3 regions of the Spirillospora sp. NPDC127506 genome follow, and region 2 is predicted to be linked to each of the others. Evidence: riboswitches for the same ligand, from Rfam matches in the RefSeq annotation. Region 2 holds a riboswitch; each other region holds the start of a gene.
What was found. A riboswitch is a leader RNA that binds a small molecule or an ion and turns the genes downstream of it on or off. The one in region 2 is predicted to bind thiamine pyrophosphate.

Region 1: it holds a riboswitch for thiamine pyrophosphate, as region 2 does, so the genes downstream of both, thiO (glycine oxidase ThiO) here and ABTW95_RS03130 (purine-cytosine permease family protein) in region 2, are expected to answer to the same signal.
Region 3: it holds a riboswitch for thiamine pyrophosphate, as region 2 does, so the genes downstream of both, thiC (phosphomethylpyrimidine synthase ThiC) here and ABTW95_RS03130 (purine-cytosine permease family protein) in region 2, are expected to answer to the same signal.

Annotation. Positions count from the first base shown of each region.
Region 1 covers NZ_JBEORG010000026.1:12,841-19,098, forward strand. The annotation lists gene ABTW95_RS23315 (thiazole synthase) at 1-328, opposite strand, end outside; gene thiS (sulfur carrier protein ThiS) at 330-530, opposite strand; gene thiO (glycine oxidase ThiO) at 527-1,666, opposite strand; TPP riboswitch at 1,656-1,769, opposite strand; gene ABTW95_RS23330 (NAD(P)/FAD-dependent oxidoreductase) at 1,865-3,079, shown strand; gene ABTW95_RS23335 (Rv2175c family DNA-binding protein) at 3,161-3,535, shown strand; gene thiE (thiamine phosphate synthase) at 3,713-4,381, shown strand; gene ABTW95_RS23345 (hypothetical protein) at 4,461-4,622, shown strand; gene ABTW95_RS23350 (serine/threonine-protein kinase) at 4,659-5,762, opposite strand; gene ABTW95_RS23355 (beta-glucosidase family protein) at 5,855-6,258, opposite strand, start outside.
Region 2 covers NZ_JBEORG010000002.1:101,002-107,259, reverse strand. The annotation lists gene ABTW95_RS03145 (heavy metal translocating P-type ATPase) at 1-1,919, shown strand, start outside; gene ABTW95_RS03140 (SSI family serine proteinase inhibitor) at 2,105-2,566, opposite strand; gene ABTW95_RS03135 (rhodanese-like domain-containing protein) at 2,613-2,948, shown strand; TPP riboswitch at 2,993-3,110, shown strand; gene ABTW95_RS03130 (purine-cytosine permease family protein) at 3,105-4,502, shown strand; gene ABTW95_RS03125 (PAS domain-containing protein) at 4,579-6,258, shown strand, end outside.
Region 3 covers NZ_JBEORG010000050.1:4,694-10,951, forward strand. The annotation lists gene ABTW95_RS31225 (sugar phosphate nucleotidyltransferase) at 1-263, opposite strand, end outside; gene clsA (cardiolipin synthase ClsA) at 260-949, opposite strand; gene ABTW95_RS31235 (NUDIX hydrolase) at 1,028-1,549, shown strand; gene tsaA (tRNA (N6-threonylcarbamoyladenosine(37)-N6)-methyltransferase TrmO) at 1,613-2,035, opposite strand; TPP riboswitch at 2,125-2,238, shown strand; gene thiC (phosphomethylpyrimidine synthase ThiC) at 2,234-3,955, shown strand; gene ABTW95_RS31250 (TetR/AcrR family transcriptional regulator) at 4,127-4,711, shown strand; gene ABTW95_RS31255 (metallophosphoesterase family protein) at 4,713-5,549, opposite strand; gene ABTW95_RS31260 (anthrone oxygenase family protein) at 5,643-6,146, opposite strand; gene ABTW95_RS31265 (Rossmann-fold NAD(P)-binding domain-containing protein) at 6,166-6,258, opposite strand, start outside.

The DNA.
Region 1 (6,258 bases), on a different contig from region 2:
CGGGCAGCAGCGTGCGCTCGTCCGCGATCACCTCCAGCTTGACCCAGTCGGTGCCGAGCGCCTCCCGGGCCAGCTTCGCGGTGAGCACGGCCTCCCCGGCGGTGAAGCAGCCCGCCGTGTTCGGCAGCACCCTGATGCCGCACTCGGCGAGGACGTCCAGCACCGACCCGCGCGCGGCCGGGTCCACCCGCCGCATCGCGACCGTGGTCAGCTCCGTGCCGGACGCGGTCAGCGCCTCCCGCAGCACCCGCATGCTGGGCGCACCGCCCGTTCCCATGATCAGCCGCGAGCCCAGCTCCTCCCCGGCGATCACCAGCGGGTCGGACATCTCACCCTCCTTGCACGGCGGTCAGCACTTCCAGGCGGTCGTCGTCGCGGAGCGCCGTCGTCTCCCACGCCGAACGGCGGACGACCTCGCCGTTCAGCGCGGCGGCCACACCGGTCCGGGCCGCGGTGACGGACGCGACCGCGTCGGCCACGCTCGCGTCCTCCGGCAGCTCGCGCGGCTCGCCGTTGACGGTCACCTTCATGCGCCCACCTCGGAGAACCGGTCGGGGGCGAACGGCGCGGCGATCTCGGGGACGGGGCCGTCCAGCAGCATCGCGGACAGGATGTCGGCGCTCACCGGGGCCAGCAGGATGCCGTTGCGGAAGTGCCCGGTGCCGGCGAGCAGGCCGGGCAGCGCCGTCGGCCCCATCACCGGCGCGTTGTCCGGGGAGCCGGGGCGCAGCCCGGCGGTGACCTCGGCGAACTCCAGCTCGGTGATGCCGGGCAGCAGCTCGCGGGCGTCCCGCAGCAGCTCCCACAGCCCGCCCGCGGTGACCCGCGTGTCGAAGCCCATCTCCTCCTGGGTCGCGCCGAGGACGACCTCGCCGTCCGCGCGCGGCACCAGGTAGACCGACGAGCCCTTCACCAGCCCCCGCGTGGTCCGCTTGAGGAACGGCACGCGGGTGCGGAGCCGGATCACCTGGCCCTTCACCGGGCGGACGGGCGGGACGGTCCCGGGCGGCAGCCCTTCGAGGTCGCCCGACCACGGCCCGGCCGCGAGCAGGACCCGGTCGGCGCGGAGCACGGTCCCGTCGTCCAGCGCGACCCCGGCCGCCTTGCCGCCCTCGACGACGATCCGCACGGCCCGCCGGCGGACCAGCCGGACGCCGAGCCGCTCCACCGCCGCGAGCAGCGCCGCGGTGAGCCGGCGCGGGTCGATCGAGCCGTCCTCGGGGGCGAGCAGCCCGCCGCGCACGCCGGGCGCGAGCATCGGCTCCGCCCGCCGGCACTCCCGGCCGGTCAGCGCCTGCGCGGGGATGCCGAGGCTCTCCTGGAAGCGGCGCAGGTCGTCCAGGTACTTCAGGTCGTCGGCGTCGAACGCGACCTGGAGCAGCCCGTCGGTGCGGTGGCCGGTGTCCAGGCCGGTCAGCTCCTCCAGCTCCGCGACGAACCCGGCGTACCGGTCGCGGGACGCGAGACCGAGCCGCAGCAGCGGCTCCTCGCCGTAGGTCAGCTCGCTGACGGGGGTGAGCATGCCCGCCGCCACCGAGGAGGCGCCGCTCGCGGGCGCCGGGTCGACCAGCGTGACGGTGCGGTCCTTCGCCGGGGCGCCGCCCCCGGCGGTGCGCCAGGCGGTGGCGAGGCCGATGACCCCGGCTCCCACGATCACGACCTGCATTCGCGCTCCCTTCGCCGGCATGATCCGGATCAGGTCCGGCGGTCGGCGGCCCGTTCCAGCCGCCCTCTCAGCCCGGTCGCACCGGACTCCCGCGCTCTGTACTGGTTTATCCGGTTCCCACCTTACGACCTTGGTGCGGCCGTCCAACATCTGGACAGGTGTCCACCCGGAATTCGCGGCGCATTAGGCTGGCCAATCATGGAGAAGGTCATCGTCGTGGGCGGTGGGCTGGCCGGCGTGCGCGCCGTGGAGGCCCTGCGGAGCAAGGGGTACGAGGGCGCGCTGACGCTCGTGTCGGCGGAGCGGCACCGGCCCTACGACCGGCCGCCGCTGTCGAAGGCCGTCCTCGCGGGCGAGTCCGACGACACGACCGTCGACGCCGACTGGGACGCGCTGCGCTGCGAGCTGCTGCTCGGCGAGCGCGCCACCGCCCTGCGCCTGGACGGGCCGGGGCGCGGCGGCGTGCTCGCGTCCACGGCGGGCGACCTGCGGTTCGACGGGCTGGTCATCGCGACCGGCGCGGCCCCGGTCACGCTGCCGGGCGAGGGCCGCCAGCGCGTCCTGCGGACCATCGACGACGCCCGCGACCTGCGCTCCCGGCTGACCGCGGGCGCCCGCATCGTGATCGTCGGCGCGGGCTGGATCGGCGCCGAGGTCGCGACCACCGCCGCGAAGCGGGGCTGCCGCGTCACCGTCGTGGAGGCGGCCGACACCCCGCTCGCCAACGCGATCGGGCCCGAAGTGGGCGCGCTGACCGCCCCCTGGTACGCCGAGGCGGGCGTCGAGCTGCGCACCGGCGTCAAGGTCGCGGCCGTCGACGGCGGCGGCCTCGTGCTCGCCGGCGGAGGCCGGATCGACGCCGACGAGGTCGTGGCCGGCATCGGGGTCCGCCCGGAGGTGTCCTGGCTGGAGGGCTCGGGCCTGCTGGTGGAGCGCGGCGTGGTCACCGACGCCTCGTTCCGCGTCTACCACGGCGGGGAGGAGCCGGGCTCCCTCCGCCCGGACGTGGTGGCGGTCGGCGACTGCGCGGCCTGGTGGTCGCGGCGGTACGGGCGGCGGCTCCTCGTCGAGCACTGGGACACCGCGCTCAACGCCCCCGAGACCGCCGCCGCGGCCCTTCTCGGCGAGGACGCGTCGTACGACGCCGCCCCGTACTTCTGGTCCGAGCAGTTCGGGCGGATGGTGCAGTACGCGGGCAGCCACGCGGCGTCCGAGTGGCTGGTCCACCGCGGCGACCCGTCCGGCCGGAAGTGGGCCGCGGTGTGGCTGACCGGCGACCGCCTCGACGCGATCCTCACCGTCGGCAGGCCCCGTGACCTGGTGCAGGCGAGGCGGGTGATCGCCGCCGGGACGCCCGTTGACCCCGAGGCGATCGCCGACCCGGACGTCCCCGTCCGCCAGGCCGTCCGCTGACCGCGATCGCGGCGGGAAGCCGACGGCTGTCCAGGGGGTTTGAGATTTCCGGCGGCGTGGTAGCAAGGGGGCGTGACGCAGATGCACGCAACCGTTGACAGCGCACTCGACCCCCGGACCGACGCCCTCGCCGGCGAATGGCTCACCCTCCGCGAGACCGCGGAGCGGCTCGGGATCAAGCCCAACCGGATCAAGCAGCTCGTCCACGAGCACCGGATCCTCGCGGTGCGCCGGAACGGGGAGCCGATGGTGCCCGCGGCCTTCATCAAGGACGGCCAGGTCATCAAGGGCCTCCCCGGCACGCTCACCCTCCTGTCGGACGCCGGGTTCGACGACGTGGAGACCATCCGCTGGCTGTTCACCGCCGACGACACCCTTCCGGGGACGCCCGTCGAGGCGCTCACCGAGAACCGGGGGACCGAGGTCCGGCGCAGGGCGCAGGCGCTCGCGTTCTGACCCGGCGGCCCGGCCGGGACGACGCACGTCTGAGACAAGGCACAGCCGAGACAGGCACATCCGAGACAGGCACATCTGAGACAGAGCACGTGACACGATCGCGGGGGCGCGCGCCGGGACCCTCCGCCGCGCGCCCCCGCGATCCCGCATGACCCCGTGAAAGGACGTTCCCCGGCCGTGTCCAGGCATCTCCCCTCCGAACGCGCCGTCGCGCTGCGCGCCCGGCTCAGCCGAGCCCGCCTCTACCTCTGCACCGACGCGCGGGAGCGGCAGGGAGACCTGCCCGAGTTCCTCGACGCCGTCCTCGCGAACGGCGTCGACATCGTCCAGCTCCGCCAGAAGGGGCTGGAGGCCAGGGACGAGATGACCTACCTGGAGATCTTCCGGGCGGCGTGCGAGCGGCACGGCGCGCTGCTCGCCGTCAACGACCGGGCGGACGTGGCGCACGCCGTCCGCGCCGACGTCCTGCACCTCGGCCAGGGCGACCTGCCGGTGCCCGCGGCGCGCGAGATCGTCGGCGGCGACATGCTGATCGGCCGGTCCACGCACTCGGGCGAGCAGGCGTCGGCGGCGGCCGCCGAGCCGGGCGCCGACTACTTCTGCGCGGGCCCCGTCTGGCCCACGCCGACCAAGCCCGGCCGCCCCGCGCCCGGCCCGAAGCTGCTGGAGTACGTGTCCTCGCTGAACGCGGCGCGGCCGTGGTTCGCGATCGGCGGCATCGACCTGGAGAACCTCGCGCAGGTGCGGGCGGCGGGCGCGACCCGCGTCGTCGTGGTGCGCGCCATCACCGAGGCGGACGACCCCGGCGCCGCGGCCGCGGAGTTCGCGCGGCGGCTGGCGGGCTGACCCGGCGGGGGCGGGCGTCGTCGCGGTTTGACCCGGATCACGGTGCGGACCGCGCGGACGATCACCCACAATGGGGATCATGAGCGTGGCACCCGACGACGACCGCATCGTCGACCTCGACGACGACCTGGAGATCCTGCCCGACCAGACGTCCGACGACACCGACACGGGCTGGGGCGAGTGGCGCGGCGGCGGCGACGATGACGCCCGCCTGCTGGAGGACCGCCCGCCGCACTGGTAGGACGCGCCGCCGCCGTCCCTCGGGACCGGCGGACCCTCAGAAGAGCATGCCGAGCACGAACCCGGCGGCGACGACGGCGCCGAGCGCGACCATCATCCGCCACCGGTAGCGCGGTATCCGGGTCGGGCGCGGCTTCGGCGCGGGGGCCTGGCCCTCCCGCAGCGCCCGGACGAGCTGCGGCGCGGTGGGCCGCGCGGCCGGGTTCTTGTCCAGGCAGCGGGCCGCGAGGTCGCGCAGCGGGCCGTGCATGTCGCCGAGGTCCGGCCGCCGGGAGGTGACGCGCCGCATGACCGCCGCGCCCGGCCCGGTGCCGAACGGGGGGCGGCCGGTCGCGGCGTACACCATGACCGCGCCCCAGGCGAAGACGTCGGCGGGCGGCCCGACCGGCTCGTCCTCGATCTGCTCGGGCGCCATGTAGGCGGGCGTGCCGATCGGGCCGGTGGTCAGCGGGGTCGCGTCCGCGGTGCGGGCGACGCCGAAGTCGATGACCTTGGCGCCGTCCGGGCCGAGCAGCACGTTCCCGGGCTTGAAGTCGCGGTGCACGATCCCGGCGCGGTGGATCGCGGCGAGCGCCGCCGCCGTGCGCAGCGCGACCTTGCGCAGCTGCGGGGCGGGCAGCGGGCCGCGGTCGGCGACGACGTCCTGCAGCGACGGGCCCTCGACGAACTCGCTGACGATGTAGGGGCGGTCGCCGGTCATGTCGGCGTCCAGGACGCGCGCGGTGTGCCGCCCGGACACCCGCAGCGCCGCGTCCGCCTCCTTCACGAAGCGGCTGCGCGCCCGCTGCCCGGCCGTCGCGCCGCCGCGCAGCAGCTTCACGGTGACCAGCTCGCCGTCGCCGTCGCGGCCGAGGTACACGACGCCCTGGCCGCCCTCGCCGAGCCGGCCGAGCAGCGTGTAGCCGCCGAGGCCGCGCGGGTCGTCGGGGCCGAGCGGCGCCCCGTGCCGCCGGTCGCGCCCGTGCGCGGAGCGGGACGCGCCGTTCTGCCGCCCCTGCCCCGGCCGGGCCTTGCCCGCGGGCTTGCCGGCGCCCTTGCCGGAGCGGCCGGAGTGCCCCGGGTGCGCGGGACGCCCGGACCGGGCGCCGGCGGAGCGCGGGGAATGGGGGGTCGTCCTCCCGCGGGAGGTGTCGTGCGGCACTGGATAACTCCGACTCGGCGGGGACGGACGAAGATTTCCTTATTTGTACCGCGTGACGGCTGAGCACGGCAGGGGAACCGAGATCTTTGTTTTCAGCTGCATGTGCCCAATGTTCCTGTTTGGGCTATCTGTCGGGATGAGGAGCCGACCATGACCCGGTAGCAGCCGTCCGCGACCTTCCACGCCTTCGCCTCGTCGTTCCAGTAGGCGAACGACCGCGAGGACAGCGGGAACGTCACCGTGGTGCTCCGGCCGGGCGCCAGCGTGACCTTGGCGTAGCCCTTGAGCTGCTTCGGCGGCTGCGGCACGTCCACGCCCGGCGACGGCATCCCGATGTAGAGCTGCGGGACGGCGACGCCGGTGCGGTCGCCCGTGTTGGTGACGGTCACCTGCACCGCCTTGGCGCTCGCCTTGAGGCCGCTGTAGCGGAACGTCGTGTAGGACAGCCCGTGCCCGAACGGGAACCGCGGCTCGATGCCCTTCGCGTCGTAGTGCC
Region 2 (6,258 bases):
CCGCACCGGTCGTCGTGTACGCGGGCTGGCCGTTCCACCGGGCCGCGGCGATCAACCTGCGGCACGGCGCCGCGACGATGGACACGCTGATCTCGCTCGGCACGCTCGCCGCGTTCGGCTGGTCGCTGTGGGCGCTGTTCTTCGGCACCGCGGGCGAGCTGGGCGTCAAGCACGGCTTCGAGTTCTCCATGACTCGCTCGGACGGGTCGATGAACATCTACCTCGAGGCCGCGGCCGGCGTGACCATGTTCATCCTGGCCGGACGCTACTTCGAGACGCGGTCCAAGCGCCGCGCCGGCGCCGCGCTGCGCGCCCTGCTGGAGTTGGGCGCCAAGGAGGTCTCGGTCGTCCGCAACGGGCGCGAGGAGCGCATCCCGGTCGACCGCCTGGCGGTCGGGGACGTGTTCGTCGTCCGCCCCGGCGAGAAGATCGCCACGGACGGGACGGTCGAGGAGGGCTCGTCCGCCGTGGACGCGTCCATGCTGACCGGCGAGTCCGTCCCAGTCGAGGTCGGGCCGGGCGACGCCGTCGTCGGCGCGACCGTGAACGCGGGCGGCCGCCTGCTGGTGCGCGCGACCCGCGTCGGCGCCGACACCCAGCTCGCCCAGATGGCGCGGCTGGTGGAGGAGGCGCAGACCGGCAAGGCGCAGGTGCAGCGGCTCGCCGACCGCATCTCCGGGATCTTCGTCCCGATCGTGATCGCGCTGGCGGTCGGCACGCTCGGCTTCTGGATCGGCACCGGCGAGCCCCTCGCCGGCGCGTTCACCGCCGCCGTCGCCGTGCTGATCATCGCCTGCCCGTGCGCGCTCGGCCTCGCCACCCCGACCGCCCTCATGGTCGGGACCGGGCGCGGCGCGCAGCTCGGCATCCTGATCAAGGGTCCGGAGGTCCTGGAGTCGACCCGCGCGATCGACACCGTCGTCCTGGACAAGACCGGCACCGTCACCACCGGGAAGATGGCGCTGGTGGACGTCGTCACGGCCGACGGCGTCTCCGAGGCCGACGTGCTGCGGCTGGCGGGGGCGCTGGAGAACGCGTCCGAGCACCCGATCGCGCAGGCGATCGCCAAGGGCGCCGTGGACCGGGTCGGCGAGCTCGGCGCGGTCGAGGACTTCGCGAACGTCGAGGGCCTCGGCGTCCAGGGGATCGTGGACGGGCACGGCGTCCTCGCGGGGCGTCCGCAGCTCCTGGCCGAGTGGTCGCAGCACCTCACGCCCGGCCTGGAGCGCGCGATGGAGGAGGCGCAGGCGCTCGGCCGCACGGCCGTCGCGGTCGGCTGGGACGGCGCCGCCCGCGCGGTGATCACCGTCGCGGACCAGGTCAAGCCGACCTCCGCCGAGGCGATCGCGCAGCTGAAGGCCCTCGGCCTGCGCCCGGTCCTGCTGACCGGCGACAACGAGACCGTCGCCCGCACGGTCGCGGAGGCGGTCGGGATCGGCGAGGTCATCGCCGAGGTCCTGCCCCAGGACAAGGTGGACGTCGTCAAGCGCCTCCAGTCCGAGGGGCGGACCGTGGCGATGGTGGGCGACGGGGTCAACGACGCCGCGGCGCTCGCCCAGGCCGACCTGGGCCTCGCGATGGGCACCGGGACGGACGTGGCGATCGAGGCGTCCGACCTGACGCTGGTCCGCGGCGACCTGCGGGCCGCGGCCGACGCGATCCGGCTGTCGCGCCGCACGCTCGGCACGATCAAGGGCAACCTGTTCTGGGCGTTCGCCTACAACGTGGCGGCCCTGCCGCTCGCGGCGTCCGGCCTGCTCACCCCGATGATCGCCGGCGGCGCGATGGCGTTCTCCTCGGTCTTCGTGGTCAGCAACAGCCTCCGGCTGCGCCGCTTCAAGCCCCTGACGGCCGCCCCGGCCGCCGCCGTCCCGGCGACCGCCGAGACCGGCCGGCAGAAGGCCCCGACCCTCAGCTGACCCGCTTCCGGCGAGCGCGCGGCCCCACCCGGGACCGCGCGCTCGCTCATGTCGACCCCGCGGCCCATGACGACTGACTCGTCCGGGCGAGTCCCCCGCGGACAGAGCAGGCCCCGGCGCGGGCCGGGGCCTGTGGTGGTGAACCGAGCCGGAACGGGGAAGGCTCGTTCGTCAGCGGACCTTCGTCAGCGGACCTTCGGGACGTTGCCGAAGAGGGGGGCGACCTTGGCCCAGCGGTGGAGCTGGCAGCCGTCCCCGCGGGTGAACTTGGCGTCGATCTTTTCGCCCCGCCAGGTGCCCCGCACCGTGGCGATCTCGGGACCGCCGTAGATGTCGGTGCACATCTGGTCCTTCGGGACGGGCTTGAAGGGTTCCTTGGCCTTGGTCAGGGCCGCGCATGCGTCGGCGGCCTTCGGATGGGTACCGCCAGGGGGATCGCAGGTCAGCGTCCAGGTCTTGGCGGGGGCCTCCGCGGAGGCCTTGACCTTGATGGTGAGGGAGTCTCCCGGGGTGCCGGAGGGCTGTACGGACGTCGTGCCGGACGGCGCTTCGGCGGGGTCTCCGTTGGCCTGTTCGTCGCCGCAGGCGGCCAAGGTCAGGAGCATGGCCAGCCCGGGCGCTGCGAAGAGGAGCGTCCGATACCGCATGCGTGATTCGACGCAGGGCGGGTTCGCGCGGTTCCATGGGGGTGTGATGAATTTCGGGGAAGACGTGCCGGCGGTGGGCGCGGCCGACGTCCCGCAGGACGGCTACCTGCTGGACGTCCGCGAACAGGACGAGTGGGACGCGGGCCATGCGCCCGAGGCGGTCCACATCCCCATGCGGCAGCTGAGCGACCGCGCCGGCGAGATCCCGCGCGACCGGGAGGTGTACGTGATCTGCCGGTCCGGCGTGCGGTCGGCGCAGGTCACGGTGGCGCTCAACCAGGCGGGGTGGCTGGCGCGGAACGTCGACGGCGGGATGAAGGGCTGGGTCGAGGCCGGGCGCCCCATGGAGGGCGCGGGCGGCGGCCCGCCGTATGTGGCGTGATCACCCCTTTTGGTAGTTGACGGGCGGTTGTACGATCGGCTCCGACCGATAACCGCGGGAGCTCGGGCCGAGAGCCGGGCTGAGAGGGCGGCCTGCAAGGCGTCGCCGACCGCATGAACCTGTCCGGGTAATGCCGGCGTAGGGAGCGTGTGTCCCGTGACGTCCGACGTCGAAAAGCGCCCTGAGGCCAACGAGGCCCCCTTCACCCTCGACGAACCCGCCCCCAAGGTCCTCGGGTTCTGGGACCAGAGCGCGTTCTGGGCCAACCTGGGCGTCAGCCTCCTCGCCTTCTCCGGCGCCTACACCGTCCTCGCGCCGGACGACGACGGCGCGCCGACCATCTCCATCATGGCGGGCATCGTCGCGATGGCCGTCGGGACGGTCATCGGCGGGCTCATGCTCGGCCTCGCCGCGGTCCCGGGCGCCCGCACCGGCCAGCCCGCGATGGTGCTGCTGCGCGGCCTGTTCGGCGCGCGGCTGTCGTACGCGCCGACGGTCCTGAACATCGCGCAGCTCATCGGCTGGGGGACGTTCGAACTGATCGTCATCGCGGACGCGGCCCGCGAGCTGTGGGACGGCGTGCCGCGCTGGGGCTACGTGGTCGCCGCCGGGGCGATCACCACGGTGCTGACGGTGTGGCCGCTCGGCTCGGTGCGGCTGCTGCGCCGCTACGTGACGGTCGCGGTGGCGATCGCGCTCGTCTACTTCTACGTGGAGCTCGTCCGGCAGCCGCTGCCCGACCTGACGGAGGGCTCGTGGGGCGGCTTCTGGATCGGCGCCGACGCGGCGCTCGCCGTGTCGATCTCGTGGGTTCCGGTCGCCGCCGACTACACCCGGCACTCCCGGACGGAACGGGCGGCGTTCGGCGCGGCGTCCGTCGGCTACTCCGCCACGCAGATCATCGCCTACGTCCTCGGCCTGCTGGCGCTCGCGCTGGTCGCGGGCGACAGCGGCAGGGTGTTCGACCCCTTCCTCGGCCCGACGCTCGGCGTGGTGTTCTTCGCGGTCTTCGTGCTGCGGGAGGCGGACCAGTCGTTCGCCGACACCTACTCCACCGCCGTCTCGATCCAGAACCTGTTCCCGCGCGCCGACCGCCGGGTGCTGAGCGTCGCGCTCGGGACCGGCATCACCGTCCTCGCGCTGGTCCTGGACATCGGCGACTACGCGGGCTTCCTGACCCTGATCGGCTCGGTCTTCGTCCCGATGCTGGGCGTCCTCGCCGCCGACTTCTTCCTGGGCCGGCGCCACCGCTCGTCCGCCGAGCCCGGCGAGGGCGGCGGTGCGCCGTCCGAGGCGGAGGCCGCGGCGCGGCTGGACGGGTGGGACGTGTCGCGGCGGGCGCCGTCGCGGTGGGGGATGATCGCGGCGTGGGCGGCGGGGTTCGTCGTCTACCAGCTGATCAACCCGGGCACGGTGCGGCACTGGGCGGGGTTCTGGCGGGACGTCCGGGACGCGCTGCACTTCGTCCCGCAGACCTGGATGAGCGCCTCGCTGCTGTCGTTCCTGGTGGCCGGGGCCGCCGCGCTGCTCATCGGGCGGGTTACCAGGCGGTAGCCTTACCAAAAGGTAAGGTTCACGTGGCAATTTACGATGCAAGTTACCCGGCGGCGTGCCGGAGTCCGGTGGCACGATGACAGACGTGTACCAGCACGTCCACGATCCGATCGCGCGGGCGGTCATCGAGAGCGCCGCCGACGCCATCGTGGCCGTCGACCAGCAGCACCGGGTGACCGTGTGGAACCCCGCCGCCGAGCGGATGTTCGGCTGGAGCGCCGCGGAGATGATCGGGCGCGTCCCGCCCATCGTCCCGGACGAGCTGAAGGCCGAGCACAACGCCGTCCAGGAGCGGCTCCTCACCCGGCCCGCCGGCGAGGGCGAGAGCGGGCAGATCTCGATCGCCACCCGCCGGTTCCACCAGGACGGCCGCCTCATCGACGTCCGCATCGACACGAGCCTGCTGAAAGACCCCAGTGGGACGCTGCTCGGCTGGGTGGGCGTGTACCACCCGGTCGAAGAGGACGAGATCGTCCAGCACCACATGACCGAGCGGGCGCGGCTCGTCCGGCGGCTGAACGACATCGTCGCCGACCTGAACGCCGAGCTCGACCTGGGCGTCGTCCTCGACCGGATCACCGCCGCGCTCATCGAGCTGACCGGAGCCGACGCGGGCGGGTTCGTCCGGATCGAGGGGGACCGGCTGCGGCTGGTCAGCATGTCCGGGCTGCCGGAGCACATGCGCGGCCGGACGGCGGAGCTGCGGCCCAGCCTGGTCGGGGAGCTGCTGCGGTCGGGCAAGACCGTCAAGCTCGCGACCGGCGAGCGGCGGCTCGGCGACCTGATCTGGTCCGAGCTGCCCGGCCTGCACACGATCGCGCTCGGCCTCTCCTACCTGCAGAACCGCCCCTACGGGGCGCTCTACGCGCTGTTCTCCGGGAGCAAGGCCGGGCACACCGAGCTGGAGCTGCTGGAACTGCTCGCGGGGCACGCCGGCGTCGCGGTCGGCAACGCCGTCGCGTACGCCGAGGTCGTGCGGCAGCGGGCGCACGAGCGCGCGGTGATCGACTCCAGCGCCGACGGGATCGCCGTCCTCGACCACGACCTCGTCGTCCGGCAGTGGAACCCGGCCGCGCACACCCTCACCGGCATCCCGCCGGAGGACGCGATCGGCCGCCCGCTCCCGTTCGCCATGCCCGGGCTCGGGGAGAAGCTCACCTTCCGGCTGGAGTCCGGGACGTGGCTGAACGTGCTGGCCGCCGAGATCGAGGAGACCGGCGAGCTGGTCGTCGACTTCCGCGACGTGTCCGAGACGAAGGCGCTCGAAGAGGCCAAGGACCTGTTCCTCGCCACGACCAGCCACGAGCTGCGCACGCCGATCACCGTGGTGCAGGGGTTCGCGTCCACGCTGGTCAACCGGTGGGACGAGATGGCCGACGGCGACCGCCGCACCGCCGTCGCCACCATCGCCGAGCGCGCCCAGTCGCTCGGCCGCCTGGTCGAGCACCTCCTCCTCGGCTCCCGCGCCGGGGCCGACGAGCTGGCCGTGACGATCGAGTCGTTCGACCTGGCCCGGGTGCTGGAGGGCGTCGTCGCCGGGTTCCGCTCCCTGTCGCCCCTGCACCGCGTCGAGCTGGAGATCGATCCCGATCTGCCGCCCTGCCGCGGGGACGCGATGGCGACCGACATCGTCCTCGGGCAGCTCCTGGAGAACGCCTTCAAGTACTCCCCGGACGGCGGGACGGTCAGCGTCCGGGCCGTGTGCGAGGGCTCCGACATCGTCGTGACGGTCCAGGACGAGGGGATCGGCATCCCG
Region 3 (6,258 bases), on a different contig from region 2:
CTGCCGGCGGTGCCGAGCGGGATCTCCTCCGTCGCGTAGCTCAGCGACATGCCGAGCTCCTCGCCGTCGCCGAAGTAGTTGCGGATCAGCGCGGCCAGGAACTGGACGGTGACCACGGTCTCGGTGAACCCGTGCCGCTTCAGCAGCCGGAGCACGTGCTCCATGATCGGCCGGTTGACGAGCGGCAGCAGCGGCTTGGGCTGGTTGGCGGTCATCGGACGCAGCCGCGTCCCCTCGCCTCCCGCCATCACGACGGCCTTCATCGGGGGGTCTCAGCTCCCTTCTGGTCGCCGGCCGGCGGGTCCGCGCCCGGATCGCGCCGGTCGTCCGGTGCGCGCGCGGCGTCCGGCCCGGGGGCCGGGGGCGAGTCGCGGCCGGCCAGCACCAGTTGCCGCGTCTGCGTCCAGTAGAGGACGGCCGCCCACCAGTACAGGCCCGTCCCCCAGATGGCGAAGGACCAGCCGGCGACCTTCGCCGCGGTCGCCGCGCCGCCGTCGTGGTCGCCCAGCAGCAGCAGCGGGAAGGCGTACAGCAGGCACATGGTGCCCGCCTTGCCGATGAAGTGGACGGGCAGCGTGCCGCCGTACCCGAGCCGCCGGACGATCGGCGCGATCGGCAGGATCGCGAACTCCCGGGCGACGAGCAGCACCACCAGCCACAGCGGGATGATGTCGCGGATGGTGAGCCCGATCAGCGTGGCGAGGATGTAGAGGCGGTCGGCGGCCGGGTCGAGCACCGTGCCGAGCTTGCTGGTCTGGTTCAGCGCGCGCGCCAGCTTGCCGTCCAGCCAGTCGGACAGGCCGGCGAACACCAGCACGCCGATCGCCCACCCGTCCGCCTCGGCCAAGACCAGCCACAGGAACAGCGGGACGCCCACGAGCCGTGCCACGCTCAGCACGTTGGGCACCGTGAAGATCCGGTCCTGCGGGGCCTCCTGCAGTGTGCTCACCGACGCGATCGCCTCCCCTGGTCCCCTTGATCCTGACCCTACCGGTAAGGGTTTGAAAGGCCCCGATAGCGTCCATCCATGAGATGGACGGTCTACGGGGAGAGGTCGGTCTACGACAGCCCCTGGATGGACGTGCGGCTGGCCGATGTCGAACTCCCGGACGGGCGCCGGTTCGACCATCATCTCGTGCGGGTGCGGCCCGCGGCGGGCGTCGCGGCGGTCGACGGGGAGGGCCGGGTGCTGCTGATCTGGCGGCACCGGTTCATCACCGACCAGTGGGGTTGGGAGATTCCCGGCGGACGAGTCGAACCGGGCGAAGACCCCGGCGAGGCGGCCGCGCGGGAGCTGGTCGAGGAGACCGGATACCGCGCGGGGACCGTCCGGCACCTGCTCGACGTGCGGCCGTCACCCGGCGTCCACGATGGCGTTTATCACATCTACCGGGCGGACGGCGCCGAGCGGGTCGGGGCGCCGACCGACGTGGAGGCCGAGCGGATCGAGTGGGTCCCGTTGGCGTCGGTCCCCGCGCGCGCCGCGCGCGGGGAGATCGGCTCGGCCTCGACGCTGGCGGGCCTGCTCTACCTCGTCACCGCGGGCTGACGGCGCGGCGGGCGGGGGGCGGGCGGCGACCGCGAACCCGCCGCGCTCCCCCGGCCCGGCGGCCTACCCGCCGGGTTCGCAGGCGAGGATCGGTTTCACGTCCACGATCGGGGTGCCGTCGAGGGCCTCCAGGCCGCTGACGCGGACGCAGCGGCCCGTCACCTCCAGGACCTCGACCGGGTGCAGGCCGATCGGGTTGGGGCGGTCCGGGGAGCGCGTCGCGAACACCCCGCGCATCGGGGTGGACGGGTCGTCGCGCGGGTGGACGCGCAGGACGTCCCGGGGCGACAGGTGCAGCCACGTCAGCACGAAGACCCGGTCGCCCGGGCGGAGGCCCTCCAGCGCCGGGAGCACGGCCGGCTCGAAGACCAGCCATGCCTCGGGCGCGCCCTCGGTCCCCTGCTTGGGCGCGGACTCGCGGTCGGTCAGCGCGGACGAGACATGGCCGACCGGGGTCAGCGTGTACTCCTGGTGAGGGTCGAACATGCCCCGATCCTCTCAGGGCCTCGCGCGGGCGCGTTCTACCCCGGAGGCGGCGGTTGCGGCAACCGGGGTGCCGCGGGTTAGCGTCGGGGGCGACAGATCGCGGGTGCCCGGCGAACCGGGCTGAGATAGCGGCTGGGACGGCCGCTGACCGCATGAACCTGACCGGGTAATGCCGGCGTAGGGAGAGATCGAGTCGTCATGACACAACGTGTGGTTCCAGCTGCCCGCAAGACCTACCTGCAGGGGTCGCGGCCGGACCTCCGGGTCCCGATGCGGGAGGTGCCGCTGACCAACGGCGATGTCGTCGTCCTGTACGACACGTCGGGGCCGTACACCGATCCGGCGCGGGAGGTCGACGTCCGGCGGGGGCTGCCTGCGCTGCGGGAGGCGTGGATCGCCGAGCGGGGCGACACCGCGCCGTACGAGGGGCGCCCGGCGCGGCCCGGGGACGACGGGCGGCGGGCGCCCGCGCGGGAGGACTTCCCGCCCCGCCGGCCGCGGCGCGCGACCGGCGGCGCGGTGACGCAGCGCGCGTACGCGCGGCGGGGCGAGATCACGCCGGAGATGGAGTTCGCGGCGCTGCGGGAGGGCGTGCGCCCGGAGTTCGTCCGGGACGAGCTGGCCGCCGGCCGGGCGGTGCTGCCCGCGAACGTCAACCACCCCGAGATCGAGCCGATGGTCATCGGGCGGAACTTCCTCGTGAAGGTGAACGCGAACATCGGCAACTCGGCGGTGGCGTCCTCGATCGAGGACGAGGTCGAGAAGATGACCTGGGCGACCCGGTGGGGCGCCGACACGATCATGGACCTGTCCACCGGCCGGGACATCCACACGACGCGGGAGTGGATCCTGCGCAACTCGCCGGTGCCGGTCGGGACCGTCCCGCTGTACCAGGCGGTGGAGAAGGCGGGCGGCGACCCCGCGGAGCTGACCTGGGACCTGTTCCGCGACACGGTGATCGAGCAGGCCGAGCAGGGCGTCGACTACATGACCGTCCACGCGGGGGTCCTGCTGCGGTACGTGCCGCTGACCGCGCGGCGCAAGACGGGCATCGTGTCGCGGGGCGGCTCGATCATGGCGGCGTGGTGCCTCGCGCACCACGAGGAGAACTTCCTGTACACGCACTTCCGGGAGCTGTGCGAGATCTTCGCCGCCTACGACGTCACCTGGTCCCTCGGGGACGGCCTGCGCCCCGGCTGCATCGCGGACGCCAACGACGAGGCGCAGTTCGCCGAGCTGCGCACGCAGGGCGAGCTGACGCGGATCGCGGCCGAGCACGGCAACCAGGTGATGAACGAGGGGCCCGGCCACGTCCCGATGCACAAGATCAAGGAGAACGTCGACCTGCAGCAGGAGTGGTGCGACGGGGCGCCGTTCTACACGCTCGGCCCGCTGACCACCGACATCGCGCCCGGCTACGACCACATCACCTCGGCGATCGGCGCCGCGATGATCGGCTGGCACGGGACCGCGATGCTCTGCTACGTCACCCCGAAGGAGCACCTCGGGCTGCCGGACCGCGAGGACGTGAAGGCGGGCGTCATCGCCTACAAGATCGCCGCCCACGCCGCCGACCTGGCCAAGGGCCATCCGGGGGCGCGGGCGTGGGACGACGCGCTGTCGGAGGCGCGGTTCGACTTCCGGTGGGAGGACCAGTTCAACCTGTCCCTCGACCCGGACACGGCACGCGCGTTCCACGACGAGACGCTCCCGGCGGCCCCGGCGAAGACCGCGCACTTCTGCTCGATGTGCGGCCCGCACTTCTGCTCGATGAAGATCACCCGGGACGTCCGGCGGTACGCCGACGAGCGCGGGCTGGACGGCGAGGCGGCCCTCGCCGCCGGGATGCGGGAGAAGGCGGCGGAGTTCCGCGCCGCGGGCGGGCGGGTGCAGCTGCCCGTCTCCCCCGGCCCGTCCTGACGTCGGCGCAGGTCGGCGCAGGCCCGCCGCGGCACCGGCCGCGGCGGGCCGGCCCCTCCCGGCGCGGAACGGGCGGCCCGGCGCGGATAGTATCGAGGGACCGTTCCAAAGCCGCGGATCCCCCCGAATCGCCGCAGGCCCATACCCGCCGGGAAAGGACCGAGGACCCACGTGACCAGCGACGACACGCCGACGGCCCCCGCCCGCGCGGTGCGCGCCGACGTGCGCCGCAACCGGGCGCGGCTGCTCGCCGCGGCCCGCGAGACGTTCCAGCGCGAGGGGGCCGGCGCGTCCCTGGAGGGCGTCGCCCGCACCGCCGGCGTCGGCATCGGGACGCTCTACCGCCACTTCCCGACCCGCCAGCACCTCCTGGAGGCGCTGCTCGCCGACGCCTACGAGGAGCTCGCCGCGGCGGCCCGCGACCTGATGGTCGCGCCCGCGCCCGGCGAGGCGCTGATGACCTGGCTGCGGACGTTCATGGCGCGGGTGACGGTGTTCCGGGGGCTGGCCGCGTCGGCGGTGGTGTCGCTGCGGGACGGGCGGCCGGAGGGGGCGGCCGCGCGGCGGGCGATGTGCGAGGCGGGCGAGGCGCTGTTCGCCCGCGCGCAGCGGGCCGGGGACGCGCCGGCGGGCGCGGCGTTCGCCGACGTCCTGTGGCTCACCGGCGCGATCGCGGCGGTCACCGAGCGGGAGCCGGAGGCGGCCGGGCGGCTGCTGTCGCTCGCCGCGGCAGGCATGGTGCCCGGCCGCCGCTAGGTCAGCTCGTCTCGGGGTCGGGCAGGATCCGGCGCGGGCCGCGCGGCGACCCGCGCCATTTGCGCCACTCGCGCGGGTAGCCGACCGACACCTCGATGTGCGGGACGCCGCCGGTCCAGATCGTCCGGGGGATGTGCAGGTGCCCGTAGACGACCGACACCGCGCGGAACCGGTCGTGCCACTCGGCGGTGCGCTCGGTGCCGCACCACTGCGCGAACTCCGGGTACCACAGGACGCGGGTGGGCTCGCGGACGAGCGGCCAGTGGTTGACGAGGACGGTCCGGGTCCCCGGCTCCAGGGCGGCCAGGCGCTTCTCGCTGTAGGCGACGCGGGCTTCGCACCAGGCGTCGCGCGTCGGGTGCGGGTCGGGATGCAGGTAGACCTCGTCGGTGCACACGACGCCCGACTCGTGCGCGACCGCGAGGGCCTCTTCCTTGGTGGACGTCCCCTCCGGCCGGAACGTGTAGTCGTAGAGGACGAACAGGGGCGCGACGGTGACGGGCCCGCCCTCGCCGTCCCACACCGGGTACGGGTCCTCGGGGGTCAGGACGCCGAGGCCGCGGCACATGTCGACCAGGCGCCGGTACCGGGCCTCGCCGCGCAGCCGCACCGGGTCGTTCCCGGTCGTCCACAGCTCGTGGTTGCCGGGGACCCAGACCACGGTGGCGAAGTGCTCGCGCAGCGTGCGGAGCGCCCACTCGACGTCGGAGAACCGCTCCGCGACGTCTCCGGCGACGATCAGCCAGTCGTCTCCGGACTCGGGCCGCAGCCCCTCGACGAACGCCCGGTTCTCCGGGAACCCCACGTGCAGGTCGCTGATCGCGTAGACACCGCCCATCCAGAGATCGTAAGCCCGCCGCGGACCCGGCCTCGCCGGGCGGCGCGGCAAGCGGCCCGCGCCCCTGGCCGGGGAGCGGGCCGCTTCTCATGGTCAGTCGTTCTTGCCCCAGTAGTAGACGCCCAGGCTCATCGCGAGGAGGCTCGCCCAGCTGGACACCGCGCGGACGGTGTTCCACGCCGTCCAGCGGCCTGAGTAGTCCGACCAGGTCTTCGCGGCCTCCGCGGCGTCCGCCGGGATCGTCACGCCGTCCAGGTCGTTGTTCATCGGGATGTTCACCGCGAAGCTCGGGAGGAGGGCTCCGGCGAAGTAGACGCCGGCCGCGGCGAAGAACAGGATCGCCGCCGACCTCTGCTCCAGGGTCAGCAGCAGCACGCCCGCCGCGATCGCCAGCACCGGTACCAGCAGGAACATCGCCACGAACAGCGGGTTCTGGATGCGCTGGTTGATGCTCTGCATCGCGTCGATCGCCGATGCCGGCTTCGCCGCGTCCAAGCCGGGCATCACGCCGGTCGAGAAGCCGAAGAACGTCCCGGCCATGCCGGCCGCCATGATGAGGGAGAGCGTCACCGAGACGCCCGCGAACGCAGTTCTCATCGTCGTCCCACTTTCCGGGTCAGAGGTTCCAGACGCCGCTGGCGGCGGCTTCCGCCGCGTACTCGGCGAAGTCGCGCGGGGCTCGGCCGAGCGCCCGCCGGACGCCGTCGGC